Regions from separate parts of the Bariatricus sp. HCP28S3_D3 genome, predicted to be linked through region 2. Evidence: riboswitches for the same ligand, from Rfam matches in the RefSeq annotation. Region 2 holds a riboswitch; the other holds the start of a gene.

What was found. Region 2 has a riboswitch for cyclic di-GMP ahead of ACTNB3_RS02405 (hypothetical protein). Riboswitches for the same ligand answer to the same signal wherever they lie in the genome.
Positions count from the first base shown of each region.
Region 1: it holds a riboswitch for cyclic di-GMP, as region 2 does, so the genes downstream of both, ACTNB3_RS04475 (VTC domain-containing protein) here and ACTNB3_RS02405 (hypothetical protein) in region 2, are expected to answer to the same signal.

Region 1 is NZ_JBQHTK010000003.1:195,235-203,272, forward strand. It holds gene ACTNB3_RS04455 (glucose-1-phosphate adenylyltransferase) at 1-1,055, shown strand, start outside; gene glgD (glucose-1-phosphate adenylyltransferase subunit GlgD) at 1,057-2,172, shown strand; gene ACTNB3_RS04465 (M20/M25/M40 family metallo-hydrolase) at 2,233-3,408, opposite strand; gene ACTNB3_RS04470 (DMT family transporter) at 3,425-4,312, opposite strand; partial or broken gene ACTNB3_RS04475 (VTC domain-containing protein) at 4,443-4,852, opposite strand; cyclic di-GMP riboswitch class I at 4,947-5,033, opposite strand; gene ACTNB3_RS04480 (Crp/Fnr family transcriptional regulator) at 5,229-5,885, shown strand; gene ACTNB3_RS04485 (YitT family protein) at 5,944-6,786, shown strand; gene ACTNB3_RS04490 (uracil-xanthine permease family protein) at 6,840-8,038, opposite strand, start outside.
Region 2 is NZ_JBQHTK010000002.1:22,441-30,478, reverse strand. It holds gene ACTNB3_RS02425 (AAA family ATPase) at 1-46, shown strand, start outside; gene ACTNB3_RS02420 (helix-turn-helix domain-containing protein) at 278-568, opposite strand; gene ACTNB3_RS02415 (AfsR/SARP family transcriptional regulator) at 913-1,797, opposite strand; gene ACTNB3_RS02410 (GAF domain-containing protein) at 1,794-2,033, opposite strand; gene ACTNB3_RS02405 (hypothetical protein) at 2,020-2,331, opposite strand; cyclic di-GMP riboswitch class I at 2,406-2,479, opposite strand; gene ACTNB3_RS02400 (helix-turn-helix domain-containing protein) at 2,636-2,896, opposite strand; gene ACTNB3_RS02395 (hypothetical protein) at 3,323-3,892, opposite strand; gene ACTNB3_RS02390 (DarT1-associated NADAR antitoxin family protein) at 3,955-4,830, opposite strand; gene ACTNB3_RS02385 (transposase) at 5,058-5,708, opposite strand; gene ACTNB3_RS02380 (transposase) at 5,705-6,115, opposite strand; gene ACTNB3_RS02375 (transposase) at 6,122-6,757, opposite strand; gene ACTNB3_RS02370 (flavodoxin) at 6,997-7,479, opposite strand; gene ACTNB3_RS02365 (hypothetical protein) at 7,573-7,704, opposite strand; gene ACTNB3_RS02360 (sigma-70 family RNA polymerase sigma factor) at 7,724-8,038, opposite strand, start outside.

The DNA of each region.
Region 1 (8,038 bases), on a different contig from region 2:
AACCGGCCGTCTCATATGGTGGGAAGTACCGTATCGTTGATTTTCCCCTCAGTAACTGTGCAAACAGCGGAATCGATGTTGTCGGTGTTCTGACACAGTACGAATCCGTTCTGCTGAACAGCTACGTAGCTGCAGGCGGCAGATGGGGACTTGACGCAAAAGATAGCGGTGTTTTTGTACTTCCACCACGTGAGAAAGCGGATTCCAATCTGGATGTTTACCGTGGAACTGCTGATGCCATTTCCCAGAACATTGATTTCATCGATTCTTATTCTCCAGAATATCTTCTTGTACTTTCCGGAGACCATATTTACAAAATGAATTACGCCAAGATGCTTGCCCATCACAGAGCATGTAATGCTGATGCTACGATTGCCGTTATCGAAGTACCGATGAAAGAAGCAAGCCGTTTCGGCATCATGAATACAGACGAAGAAGGCACGATCGTAGAATTCGAAGAGAAACCGCCACAGCCGAAGAGCAATCTTGCTTCCATGGGTATCTACATTTTCAACTGGAAGCTGCTTCGCAAAATGCTGTTGGCAGATATGAAGAATACGGAGTCTAATCACGACTTTGGTAAGGATATCATTCCGACCATGCTGAATGACGGAAGAAAACTGGTTGCTTATAAATTCCAGGGATACTGGAAAGATGTAGGAACCATCGATTCCCTTTGGGAAGCAAATATGGATCTTTTAAATGGAAACGAGCTTGATTTAAGCGATCCGACCTGGAAGATTTATACCGAAGACGTTACAACTCTTCCTCATTACATAGGCGCTGAAGCTAAGATCAACAAGGCTTTCATCACACAGGGCTGTACCATCAACGGCGAAATCACGAACTCCGTTCTTTTCACCGGAGTTAAAGTTGGTGAAGGCGCCAAGATTATCGACAGTGTACTGATGCCGGGTGTTGAAGTGGAAGACGGAGCCGTTGTTACCCGCGCTCTGGTTGCCGACGGCATTAAGATCGGCAAACAGGCTGTTGTCGGTTCTGCTGACAGCGAACATATCGAACTGGTAGCAAAACGTGTAAAGGGGGTAGAATAATATGTATAACGCATTTGGAATCGTCACTTCTTCCGGCAGAGATATCTGGGTAGAGGGACTTCAGGACTATCGTCCAATCGGTTCGTTCTCTTTCCTCGGAAGATATCGAGTAATAGACTTTGCAATTTCTAATATGAGTAACAGTGACATTGACCGCATCCAGGTATATATCAGAAGAAAACCTCGTTCTCTTGTCGAACATCTCGGAAGTGGACGCCAATACAATATCAACTCAAAACGCGGCAATCTGCAGATCCTGTTTTCCGATGATGGTGCTGAGCACAGTATCTATAACACGGACATCGCCATGTTTATGGAGAACCTGGAATGCATTCAGAGAATGCATCATCCATATGTAGTCATCGCACCGAACTACATGGTATACACTGCAAACTATGATACTCTGCTTCAGAATCATATAGATTCCGGTGCGGATATCACAGTTCTGTACCATTCAGTTGATAATGCAAAAGAAGCATTCCTGAACTGCAATACTTTGAACCTGAACCGTCAGAAAGGTGTTCTTTCTATCGAGAAAAATCACGGTAATGCTAAGAACAGAAATATTTTCATGGATACATATATTATGAAGAAAGATTTGTTTATCGAGCTCGTACAGAAAGCTCACAAACTTTCTTCTATGTACACACTGGCTGACATCGTCAGTGCAGAATGTGAAGAACTGGATGTGCGCGGAATTTCTCATCGCGGTTATTTTGCTTCCATCACAGATTTCAAGAGCTACTATGATGCTAACATGTCGTTGATCGACTACAAATCAGCAATGAGCCTTTTTGATGAGGACTGGCCGATCTACACACGTACCAATGACTCCTGCCCGACGAAGTATCTTGAAACAGCAAGCGTGAAATCCTCTGTTGTTTCCAACGGCTGCCTGATCGAAGGTACGATCGAGAATTCAATTCTCGGACGTGGATGCGTCGTGAAACCTGGTGCTGTTGTAAAGAATTGTGTGGTATTCCCAGGTGTTGTAATCGCAGAAAACGTACATCTTGAGAATTTGGTTGTTGACCGGAGAGCACAAGTGATTCATGCAAAAGAAATCATTGCTCCGGCTGATCATCCGGGATATATCAAACGTGAAGATACTCTTTAATAAGGGAACACAAAGCGGAGCATATCTGACCGGTATGCCCCGCTTTTATAATTGATTATTTTATTCTCCAAAGATCATTTCGAATGCCACCTGTATTCCCAAAATAAGCGAATCCTTCTCTATATATTCCTCTCTTGTATGTGCACCATGTCCATAGTAACATCCCACACAGACCGAAGGGATTCCCATTGAAAGCGGAATATTACAGTCGGTAGAACCGCAGTTCTGCTCCGGATTCTTTCCGATCACGTTTTTTACTGCCTTCATTGCTTTTTCCGTCAGCCTTTCCTGCCTGGCCGCATCCACACCTTTGCCACACGGGCGAAGTCCGATCACCTCATATTCTATATCCAGCCCTTTATCTTTCTCTTCCCGTATCGTCTTCTCAAAATGCTGTTCCATCATCTGCAAATGTTCACTGGTATCGGAACGGAATTCATACAGTATCTCCGCATTCTGGGCAATCACATTCACCCCGGTTCCCCCGGAGATCAATCCCACATTATAGGTTGTCTTCCCGCCTTCCGGCACTTGAACGCGATAGAGCTTCTCGATGATTCCGGCCATTTTCTCGATTGCGTTATCTTTTCCGAAATCTCCGAAAGAATGTCCGCCTTCTGTGGCTATCCGGATTCGGTACCGTTTTGAGCCGACCGCGCGGTTTACAATTTTGTCAAGTTCACTGTCAAATGTACAGAAATTCCGGATTCGTTCTCCGTAACCCCGGCAGATTGCTTTAACTCCTTTCAGATTTCCAAGTCCCTCTTCTCCAGAATTGCATACCAGCAGCATGCCCGCCGCTCCGTTCTTCTTCTGTTGCTCTCCGAATCCTTTCTGTTCCTTTTCCCATTCACCGTTTCTGATCTTACCTGCAATATATTTTGCCGCCATCAAAATACAAACCACACAGGCTGTATCATCTCCGATTCCCGGACAATAGATTTTCCCGTCACATTCTGTTAACGGAAGCGCTTCCGTATCAGGAAACACCACATCCAGGTGTGCCATATACACATCGATTTCTTCCGCTTGATGGATATCGACCGGGTATATCACATTGAACGCTTCATCCATATACACCCCTTGTGCCCCCTGCCTTTCCAGCCAGTCACGGCAGAACTTTGCACGCTTCTCCTCCTGATTCGAAGATGCCGGAATCTGCGCCAGTTCTTTCAGAAGTTCAAGTGCTTCTTCTTCATGATCCTGAATAAACTCCCTCATCTCTTCACTCAACATATTTTCTCCTCCTTCGCTAACCTGCATTTCCCATACGTTCCGATATGATCACCCCAGTCATTGTGAGCACCGTTCCTGCTGCTGACATCCATGTGATCTTCTCATGCAGGACAACAATCGATGTAATGATCGTGATGACCGGAATCAGATAAATATAAACACTGGTCTTAATCGCTCCCAGAATTTCCACTGCCCGGTTCCATGTCACAAAGCAGACTGCACATGCGCCCACACTCAGATATAATAAATTCAGCAGATTTCCGGGAGTTCCAAATTGCACCGCCTTGACATCAAATCCGAAAACAAATGCCAGCGGAAGCATCATCAGGATGCCGTAAAAGAACATCCTTCTGGTGGCAGGGATCACCGGATACCCGAAGTCTCCCGCCTTTCTGGCCAGAATCGCATAAAGTCCCCACATCATCGCAGCCACCACACTCAGCATGTCCCCTGCAAAATTAAGCCGGACACCATCCTGTCCACTGAAACTAATCATCGCAATTCCTACGATTGCGAAAATAAATCCGACAAAAAAGCTTTTCTTCAATTTCTCATCTTTCAAAAACAGGTGCGCACTGATGCCGATAAAAAATGGTGAGATTGAAGTGATGACTCCCACATTTGACGCCTGCGTATAGAGAAGCGCTACATTTTCAAACAGATAATACAGACAGATTCCCGTAAGTCCGGCACCTGCAAAATACAGCTCATGCTTTCTATTCGTCACTTCCATTTTCCGTGGACTCATGATCCACAAAATGATATATCCGATCACAAATCTTAAAAGCAGCAATTCGATCGGTGAAAAATCTTCAAGCAATATCTTGCTTGAGATAAAAGTCGTTCCCCAGATAACGACTGAAATTGCTGCCATGATATGTCCGGTAAATTGTTTCTTTTCCATGAACTTCTCTCTTTCATTATCACAATTCTAAAATGATTCCGAAAAACATTTTTCTGATTTCCGCCCCATTTCTATCTAGTATAATACATTTTCTTCCGCATGACCACCAATAAAATGGGCGATCTGGAAATTACTCCAGATCAGCCATGTATTTCTGATAATATTCCATTGTAAATTCTTTCGGAAAGACTCTGGAATAATAATAACCCTGTATCATTCTCATGGCATCTTCTCTTGTCATTCTGAGTGACCGTTTCAGCTGACTGCTTCCCTGCTTCTGCTTCATCTCCAGCATTGCATAATTGCTGTCCGGATCGTAACACCGCAGCCGAATCTTCCTTCTACATTCCACCCCGCCTGCTTTTCAAAATAATCGTCGTCATAGACTGTGTCAAAATATAGAGAACGAATCATATAACCATTTGTTCCATTGTGTTCATCCTGTATAAGCACCTGTTCCAACTGGTGGCTCTTTTTAATGAATTCTTCAACATTAATAAGAAATTTCTTCTCTTCACGAAATACTCGATTCAATTGCATCCTCCTGTTCAGCCTGTCCTGAAACGCAACTCACCACCTGTAGTAGTGGGAGTCTTGTCTTCTTTCAAAACAAAAAGCCGGCTGCAACCCATTTCGTTGCAGCCAGCCTATCATACATCATTTCTTGCTTAGACGCTTAGCTTTCCGTCCCTGCCTTTCAGCAGGTTTGGCAATCAATTGATGCGATTATTATACACCATATTTTTCAATTACGTCAACATTCATCATCTTTTTTTCACATGTTTCTTCCACACACTTTTCACGCGTTCTTTGTCACCATCCAAATATCTTTTATTTTCCCGGACACTTCTTATCAGCCATCTGTTATAATAAATACATATTATTCTATTATATTGATACCGGAAAGGAAACGCTTATGATTAAAATACTCGAGAAATACTTTGATATCTTTTGTACGATCGGCTCACAGAAGACCTATCAAAAAGGCGAATTTATCTATCTTCAAAATGATTCCGCCGACTATTTATACCTGATTCTATCAGGCAGAGTCCGCGTATATACCCTTTCTTCTTCCGGGCGTGAAACGACTCTGGAGATTCTGGAAAAAGGCCGTATATTCGGCGAATCCTCTTTTCTGAGTGATCATGTTCGCCCAACCAGTGTTGCCGCAGTTACCGAGGTACGCCTTGCCACTTGTCTGGTCTCCGACCTGATCCCACTGCTGCGCGAAACGCCCGAATTGATGGTTCTCCTTTTCCAGCATTTAAGCGAGACGTGTAATCATCTTTCAAGACAGATATACCGCCTCACCAACTACGACAGCCGAAAACGCATTGCAAGTTTTCTGTTGGAAGAGACGGCTTCCCCCAACCGGGACAAAGGAATTCTGGACAATGTCCTTCCTTATACACACGCCGAAATCGCAGAAACTCTGGGTCTGAACCGGGTAACCGTATCAAGGGTTCTTTCCGCTTTTGCCGATCAGGGCCTTCTGAAAAGCCACTATGGTAAAATTATGATCACCGATCGGAACGGTTTATATCAAATCCTCAAAAACGGAGCTTATTTGTAGCATACGCTACAGTTTTCCGGACACATTACTTTTATAATAGTGCCCGGAGGTAAAAAATATGAAAAATAAATTTATTTCTTATATTATGATCATTTTCGGCGGGACCCTGACCGCTGCCGCATTTGGCCTTTTCGTCCTTCCACAGGGCTTTGTGGCAGGCGGTGTGACCGGTCTTTCCGTCATACTGTCTGGTTTTATGAACCTGCCTTTATCCTGGATCGTACTCGCCATCAACCTGATTCTTTTTGCACTGGGATGGATCTTTGCCGGAAAAGAGTTCATTTTCAAGACTCTGATCATGACCTTTCTGTTCCCGACTCTTCTTGAACTATTCGGCAGAATCACAATATTCGACGCGCTGTCCGCCGACCCTTTCCTGAGCAGTCTGCTCGCAGGCTGTCTCTTAGGTATCGGCTCCGGTCTGATTCTCCGTGCAAATGGTTCCAGCGGCGGTTTTGATATTTTAGGAGTCGTCCTCAACAAAAAATTCCAGATTCCGGTATCTTCAGTCATGTACGTCTGTGATTTCGTGATCATTTTGTATCAATCCGTATCCAAACCGCTTCTTTCAACGGTTTACGGAATTGTCGTCATTCTGTGCAGCAGCATCATGGTAAACAAAATCATCACACAGGGTGAATCCAAAGTACAGCTGTTGATTTTCTCAAAAGAACGCGAGACGATCCGTGAACATCTGCTGAAGACATTTGATACCGGAGTTACATTATTAAATGCTGAAAGCGGATATCAAAAAGAGAAAGCAAAAGTCATACTGACTATTCTGCCTTATAATAAAGTCAGTTCTGTTAAGAAAATGATTTATACGGTAGACCCCTATGCTTTTACGGTGATTAATGGGGTAAATTATGTGGGCGGACGCGGATACAGCATCCGGAGGTAGGCACCTGCGGATGCTGTATTCACGTCCTTTTACCAAAGGCCACATCTTCTGTTTTATACTTCCTTTTCTTTTGGAAGTGCAATATTCAAAACAATCGCAATAATCGCAGCCGGTACAATTCCGGATCCGCCGAACACAAGCTGAAGTGCCTGCGGCAGCTGCGATAAAATGCCGCTGTTCACACCAATTCCATATCCCAATCCCAATGCAACCGATACGATAGTAATATTCCGCATCGTCAACGTCTCTTTTGTTATAAGCTGAATACCACTAATGACAATGGATGAGAACATCATAACAGCTGCACCTCCCAGGACACTCTGCGGCATAATGGAGATCAGCGCTGCCAGTTTCGGGAACAGTCCGCAAAGAATCAAAAATAACGCACCGATTGCAAGAGCACCGCGGTTTACGATCTTCGTCATCGTTACCAGACCGACATTCTGGCTGAAAGAAGTATTCGGAAGCACTCCAAAAAGCGCTGCGAAACTGGAGCCGACTCCGTCACATACCACACCTCCGGAAAGCTCACTGTCTGTCGCCTCTCTTCCCATTCCGCCTTCCATAACACCGGAAATATCGCCGACCGTCTCCACGGCCGTCACAACGAACATGATCAGGACAGGAATAATCGCACGAAGATCAAATCTCAACTTTACCGGGAGCAAAGACGGCAGTGCGATCCATTCTGCCTGCGCTACTTTATCCCAATTCAACACCCATGCCTTCGTATACTCCACACCCTCAGCATTGACAGCGGTGTGCGGAAGTACAGCTCCCATGATGGCCGCTGCTATGTAACCTACGATAATTCCAATTAAAATGGAGGACGCGCTGGTCATTCCGGTCGTTCCATGTTTAAGGATAATAATCACCACCAGCACAAGGAATCCCAGAAGCAGATTCTCTACAGAACCAAAGTCGTTCGCATTATTTCCTCCTCCAAATGAATTGACACCCACTCCGATCAATGACAATCCGATGGAAAGTACTACCGTTCCGGTCACGACTGCCGGGAAGAATTTTCTCAAAGGTTTGATCAAAAATCCAAGCACACTTTCAAACAAACCGCCCAGAACAGAGGCTCCCATGATGGCACCATACGTAGCTACACCGCCTCCCATGACACCTACCACACTATTAAATACTCCTATGAATCCGGAACTGGTACCCATGATGATCGGCACCTTCCCTCCGATTGGTCCGATTGCATAAAGCTGAACCAGCGTGACAATACCAGCCACGATCATTG
Region 2 (8,038 bases):
TCATTGTACCTGTAGAAGATCAACACCACCGCCAGTTGCAACCTAGCATTTGCTCCGGCGAATCGCTACGTTCCATTGAACATCATGGTGTGCCGACGAAGGCTCCCTTCTACAGTAAAGTTCTGATGAATAGTATTCAGTTTTCAAAGATCACGTAAGCGGTGAAGCACCGCTTACGAGAATAATTCTACCGAAGATTTTTGCCCTCAACATATTCTCAGAGGGCACACAACCTCGCCAGAAACGATATGTTTTCCTCTTGACAATTCCGTATACTTCAAATCAGTTTTCTCAACTGATCAATGTGATTGCTCAGAATATCCAGCTGCATCATCATCTCTGCTTTGTCCGGATCCGTCTTGCCAAGAACCAGGTAATCAAGAGATACCTGGAAAAACTCTGAGCACTCAATCAGCAAATCTATGGAAGCACCGCGTATACCGATTTCGATTGCTCTCAGATGACTCTCTGAGACATTTATTTTGAAAGACAACTGCAGCTGTGTAAGCCCCTTTTTCTTGCGAAGGACCTGAATACGTTTTCCGCACATTTTCGGATCATAATACATTTTTATTTCCTCCAGTTCTTGAAATTTGAAAAGATGCAAACTCAAGAACCGAAGGAGGTGCACGGCACCTGTAATAACCAAAAAGGAGCGGTCATTCCTACAAATACATGCAAGAATAACCGCTCCAAAAGACTTGTCCGGATGCAAAAAGACACCCCCATTCGGTAGATTTCAAAGGCAATTTTTACTTGCCTCGAAATGCTATCGAACGAGGGTGTTATACTACGTGTTTAGAGCCGTATCACCAGACGTGTTGCCGTGTTGTATCCAGTAACATCACCTGTGTAATACTATGTGTAACCTAAAAATCAGTGTGTTATTTCCCGTGTTACCACGAAAATAGTTTACAGAGTACCTCCATGATTTTTAATGTAAGCTTCGACTTCCTTCATCAGGACATCAAATTCTTCTGATGACAAAGAACACCTGTTGGCATTTATCACTTCCAACGCAGCACTTTTTCCACTAATAAAATAAGTAGAGACAGTCATCCAGAAACAGATTTTGGGATTACCATCCAGCATGGATAAAGAAGCAGAAGCATACTTGTGAATACCGGTATAATTCTCATCCTTATCAATTTCATCTAAAAGAGAAGTCATAACCTGAGCGTAGAGACTACTGTATGTATGATAATAAGAAATCATCCATGGCTCATCCAGTTTATTATCACAGAGATACCCTCTGAACAATTTGACCGCCTGCTTCAGGTGAGCCAATCTTACACTGTGATTTTTCTCTTCAGAAATTTTCTTCCACAGTTCTTCCACCAGAGCCGTATCCACCTCAACACGGTACTCTGGATTAAACCAGTATCCTTGTTCATTGCTGGAAATGATATTCGGACAGAGGAACTGGAACTTGCTGCGCATCTGATACAGAGCACTGCGAAGTGGATTGGTATCGGATGTATCTTTTATCTTCGGCCAGATATTCTCAATCAATGTTGAGCCTGGAACCGGTTTCCCTTTCAGTGCCAGGAACGAAATTACTTTCCATGCGTTATCAGAAGCATATACTCTCATATCCAGCTTTTTGCTTCCGACGCAAACTTCCGGCATACCAAGGAGATTAATACGAATGGTATGTTCGTCTGCAGAGTCATCCTGATTTGTTTCCAACTCTGCCATACTCTGTTGCAGCTCCTGCAGATAAAAAGTCTTCATGCTTACAAACGCAAGCATCTGTGCCATATCCGGATATGTCTTATATCTTGTAGGATTCTTCACAACAAAGAACCCGTTGACTTCTCACCAAATGGAGTGCCAATCAAACTTTGGACATCTAATCTTTGATAATGCTGGAACTCATCCGGAAACATCTTTTTGATGACAGATGCATCCGGCACGACTAATGGTTTTCCATCATAAAATGCCTTGATCCAACGACCAAAACCTTCAAATGCTTCAACCTCTTTTGTATAGCGAGATTCCATTCTTCCGGTAAGGCGGTTATAGCAAGTCATCGGAGCCACATGCCTCGGTTTCAACATCAGCAATCAAAATGCCTGCCCATTCTGCTTCATAGAAGTCACATCCCGTCTTGATAGCCTCCATGCTAATTTTCTCATTGCTCTCAGACGTATGTAGTCTTTGTTCCAATCCCGTAAGTGTCATCCTGAAATCATGGACATATTTCTGCTCATCCGTAATCAATGCAGAATTTGCAGCGCTCTCCATAATCTTAGTCGTCTCAATCGACGGTGCTTCTACCCGTTCGATTGTCTGTCCTTCTTTTTTCCTAAATAATTTCTCGAAGAACATAAGAACACCTCCTCAATGTATAACAGAAAAGCCCAGACATTGGTTGCCTGGGCAGGTACTACGCTTAACCGCGTTAGTGCAACTGGCTGCCATTTCAGGCCCTGTAGTTTTGCGACGCCGGGTTTCCCCGGTTGTGCCAAAGTATTATTTTGTATAAAAGAAAACCGCAAGGGTTCTCAGTATCGAAACTGATAGCCTTGCGGTCAATAATTTCATATAATATTAGTAAGGCCATCATGATGTAATCTATCAAGCCAGAATCAGTATCAGAGCATTGCAGGATACAATTAAATCTCTTCGCTAATCACAAATTAGAAGCTGGTAACGAATAGTTTAGAAGGTCACCCGCCGAAATTCCAAGTGCATCTGCAATCTTATACAGAGTGTCTACAGAGAACATTCTTGTCATATTCGCTGCCTCTATTGCACTCAACGTCGATCTGCTGATATCTGCTTTCGTTGCCAGTGCATCCTGTGAAAAACCCTGACGTTTTCTCAGTGCTGCAATCACAATACCTAACTCGATAAAACGCTCGCGATTCTTGAAAGCTGCTTCTGTTTTCATTGGCTGACCTCCTTTCTTGCTATCTTTATATTTATATTATATTCGTGATGCTCTCATATCTCAGCCACATATACTGCACGTTTGCTCTGCTAATAGGTCATTTCATACCAATGAAGACACAATCGCTCATCATTGGCGGCAAGCAGCATTATTTTTAAGGCAAAATAGTGGCTTTATTCGCCGTCCTTGTGTTCATAGTGTCCAAAGTATTCCCACCCACAAAAAACCTCCGAATAACAAGTTGCTTTTATTCGAAGGCTTCTTTCCTATTTATCTATGCATGCTTAATCACAAGTAATGTGTCCATATTCAATTTTTCGACCAACGCTGCCGCTGAAGCTACATGAATACTTCAACCGGAAACACCTATCATATCCGTTACATTATGACTACTTGTGTACCTTTTCACTCATCACAATTATTAATTTATGAATCAACCATAGAAATATTAACATGTAGCTTTGGGATCAGTTCATTTAGCTTTCCATTTAATAAATCACAAGTTTCCTGCTCTAAATCATCAACCATCACAAACATACTATCCTCATCATTTTCCTCAACAAGATGCGCTACTATAAACTCCATTTCTTCAACTGAGAAAATATGTTTCACCCTCGAACATATACTCTCGGCAATCTTACTGGTGTAAGTTCCACATAACCATCCGTGAAGCCCCTGCTCCCTTACTCGTTTTCTAGCTTTGACTGATCCAAGATACATAATTCGTCGAGTTATTCTCTTTGCCAACTTATTTTGATATATTTCTTCCGAGGTTTTTCGAGGTTTAGTATCCACATTGTTCCTTATTACGGGAATAGCATCAACAGCATACTCTTCTTTATACACTTCAATACTATTCTCTTCACAGAAACGAAGGCATTCTTCCATATCTGTTACTTCATATTTTAATTGAATCAACTCAAGGTTCTGATATGAAATACGATTACGATTAACTGCCGCCACTACACGAATATTTTCAAACATACTTTTGGTCATATATTCCCAGCTCCTTCATCGGTATAATTTTTTTGTTGTATATCTCCAATCTCGTCGGAAACCTAATTCTTAATGATTTCACAATTTCGGACACACCAGTTCATTCCAAGATTCTTCTCTCCAACTTCTGGAAAATGAGCTACCAAAACTTTAGAATCTATCTTCTTAATTACTCCATCACCGAACTTCTTATGGCGAATTATGGCACCTACCTGGATATTAACATTTGTTGGTTCCGTTCTTTCCATCTCCACCAAACTAACCTTTTTAGTTTCCTTAGCTTTCTTTGGAATTTCCAGATCATATAATGCAAGGAATGAGTCAAACCCCTTAGCCTGACTCAATAATCCCAATCGGGATAAAGCAACAAATGTCGCACAAGCTTTTGCCTGACAATTAAGACTCTTTTCCGGATTAAATTCAATATCTGTGAAAGCATCATATTGAAGAGCAATCTCTGCCAATTTTTCATTTTCAAGGAGCGCATTTATATAAATGTAATCATAAAAAATAGTCTTTGGAATGAGTGGATATTCCTTGCCATCGAACATGAAACACTTCAGTCTTCCGCTAGTTTTTAAACGTTCATCCTTTTTTGCCTCTCTCGGTGTTGCACATAAGAGATCTTTATATGGCCCTCCATTCATAAATGTTTTTCCTGACTGAAAAACACATTCTACAGGTACACTCTTATCAAGTTCCGGAACGTATTTAGGAAGGAAAAAGGCGCTCAATGCTTCTCCTCCTTCCTGTAAAGACTTACTTGAAATCTCTAATACCTTTTTATCGGATCTACGTTCACGATAGTTTTCATGAAGTGCTCTGATATTTTTTTGTTTCTGAGTTTTGGCGAATCCTCCATTCCACTCAAATTCCACATTCACAGCAGTAAAAAATGGTATGTTTTCTTTTACTTCATAGACAGGTCTCATTGCCATGATTTTCTTTCTCCTTTTTTCATACAGTTAATCATCCGGTGTATGTAATAAATCGAACATTTTTGTGTTTTCCCGATAAAATCGAAAAATTTCTTACAATAAAACAAAACAAGCCTCCCCCTCCCACAGACCGTCCGAAAACTTGATTATTAGGCATAAATTTAGTCCCTTTCTTTCATCTGTGACATTGAAAACTGAATAAAATACACATTTTGAAAGAAAAAGGTTTATGCCTGTTCCATCAGTTCCATCATTTTTTGAAATCCAAGGAGATTTTTAGCTCGTTCTAGGTTATACCCTAGACAAAAGAGCGCAAACTCCCCAGCCACTTTTTGTATTCCTTTCAGCAAGAAATAAGTGGCTCCCATTGCACGTTTTATAGTCCCAAACGGATGCTCTGACAAACTCATCCTCTGGCTCATTTTCTCCCGGTCTGGTTTAAGAAAGAATTTTACAATCTTTACTTTCTCATAATGCCATTTTTCTTTAACTTTCGTTTTTTCCAGTTCTTTTCCTTCTGTTTTTAACCAGTCCTTACACGGCTTCTGCAACTGATCTTTTGTAAAATCTATCTCTTTCCATTCATTTTTTCCTTTATAACACTTATTACGATTTTTACAGTGTCTACAGGCATTTTTATTTGCATACCGGATATTTCCATTTTTCTTAACACATTTCTGCCTGAGCATTTCTCCTGCAGGACAGTATACAAGATTCCTCTCAGAATCTCTGACAAAATACCCTTCCTTTGCTTTTTCCTGCATCTCCTCTGGTGTTCCGTAAATCGAAGTAACCTCTGCCTTTTCATCTACAACTTTTCGGTGTACTTCCTCTACTTTTATATCCTGTATAACTTCTTTATATGCTTCCGGAATCATTCCTGAATGCAATGCTTTTTTAAGTCTTCCGGTTCTGCACTGGTTGTATCTACTTCAGAGTCTTCGTAGGGTATTTCTATTTCATAGCCATCTTTTCCATCACCCGTTATCACGTGGGGAATAATTCCATTCTCCAGACATCTGACCATATCATCTGTATCTTCGTAGCCTTTATCTGCAACAACTTCTACAATAGTTTCCGGTTCCGCTGCTTTGATTCCCTTCATCGTACTTTCTAGAAGCCCATGATCTGTTACCTGATTTGTCATCTGGAAATCACGGATCAGATGTGTTTTTGAATCCACTACTGTCTGCGGATTATATGCTACACCAAACCCATTTTTATTTTTCATAAGCTTCGCATCTGCATCGGTAATAGAAAGCTGTGATACTCCTGTTTCTTCCATCAATTTCTAGTAGCCTTCATATCTTGCAAGACGTTCCTGGGCCTCTTTGAGTTTAGCTTCAATGATTTCCCGTGTTAACTTTTCCGGATTGTCCTCCTGTTCTTCATCTTCATCCATCTCATTCAGTATTCGAAGATATTCATCTGTATGACCATTCAGCCACTTGATCCGGTCATCCAGTTTATTTTTTGTAAAGTTATTATCTTTCGAGTTGTTGGCCTGAATTTTACTTCCATCAACAGAACAAAATCCCCATTCTACCGCACCAGAAAGCCGGTGGTTAAATTCATGGAAAATTTCTTTCAGACTGTCTATGTTGCTTCTCCTGAAATCTGAGATTGTACGAAAATCAGGTTCTACACATCCAAGCATCCACTTTACTTCCAGATTCACTTTGTAGCTTTCTGCCAGTTTGCGTGAAGAACGAATTCCTTTTCTGCTTCCATAAATATACAGTTTATACAGACTTTTCGGATCATATGCCGGACGTCCTTCAACAGATACAGGTTTTACACCATATCTGCTTATATCAAGACTGTTTACAAACGCATCTATTATCCCTGCAATACTCTCTTTATCTACAAACTCATCCCATGAACAGCACATCAACTGATCACGGTCAAAACCAGAAATATATGGCATACCAGAACACCTCAAACCCCTTTTTTTACTGACTCCATTATACTATATTTAGGCAATGACTGCATGATTTCTGTGTACTTTATTCAGTTTTCAATGTGCAATTTAATCTATATTGAACACTCATAAATGAGTGCATCAACCATTTTACATCAGGTTAGATTGTTCGAGTTTTCGGACAGTCTCCCCAAGTAGGGAGGGAAGGCTCTCGTAAGAATCCTCGACTTACTGTCTGATATGAACTATAAGTTCAGACTTTTTATCCATACTGCCATGTCATCCTTACCATGCTTTCCATTAAGCATTTTCCCTTCCATCAGATGTGCAGTACCTCGAACACTATCTTCCAATGCTTCCAGCGTCCTTCCGAAATCACTGCCACCGGAAGTAGCAAAAAGTACAATGGTCTTTCCACTAAAATCATATGCCTCCAGGAAGGAATTAATAATGTGTGGTGCCACATACCACCAAATCGGGAAACCAACAAAAATTACGTCTGCATCTGCCACAGGTGCATTACAATCTGCCATTGCCGGTCTTGATGCCTTATCCTGCATCTCAATCGTGCTACGTGATTTCTTATCCATCCAGTTTAGGTCCGCAGTAGTGTATGGAATCTGCGGTTTAATCTCATATAGGTCGGCATTTGCCGCCTCTGCTAAAGTCTTAGCAACTCTGCCGGTTACTCCACTGGCAGAGAAATATGCAACGAGTTTCTTGCTCATTTGCACGTCCTCCTCCTAGTCTCGTTCAACCACAGCTACAATATCGTGACTTTCCATGTGAACATATTCCACGTCATAATCTCCCTGAATATATTAGCTCAAACTATCAAGAATCTTCTGATCCGAACAATTTGCAATATCTATTTCTTCATATTGTAACCATGGACAATTTGAATGGATTGCCTTCTTTACATATTCATCATCGAAAACTATCTTTATGCTCATATGCGCATCCTCCTAATCTTTATTCATTCAAAAAATCCGCAAGCGACTTTCTCCTTCTTATATGCGATACACATCTCCGTATTGCCATACTTTCTATCTGTCTTGCTCGTTCTCTGCTAATTCCAAATTTATCTGCCGTTTCCTGAAGCGTTTTGGGAACTCCATCCACCAACCCAAATCTGAATGCAAGCAGTTGTCTTTCCCTGTCATTTCTGCAAGCCTGAAGCATTTTCTCAATTCTTTCAGCTTGATCTTTATCAGAAATTGAAACACTTATTTTTTCAATCAACTCATCTATAGTTTCTACTTTAGGCTCATTCTGTTTTTTATCATC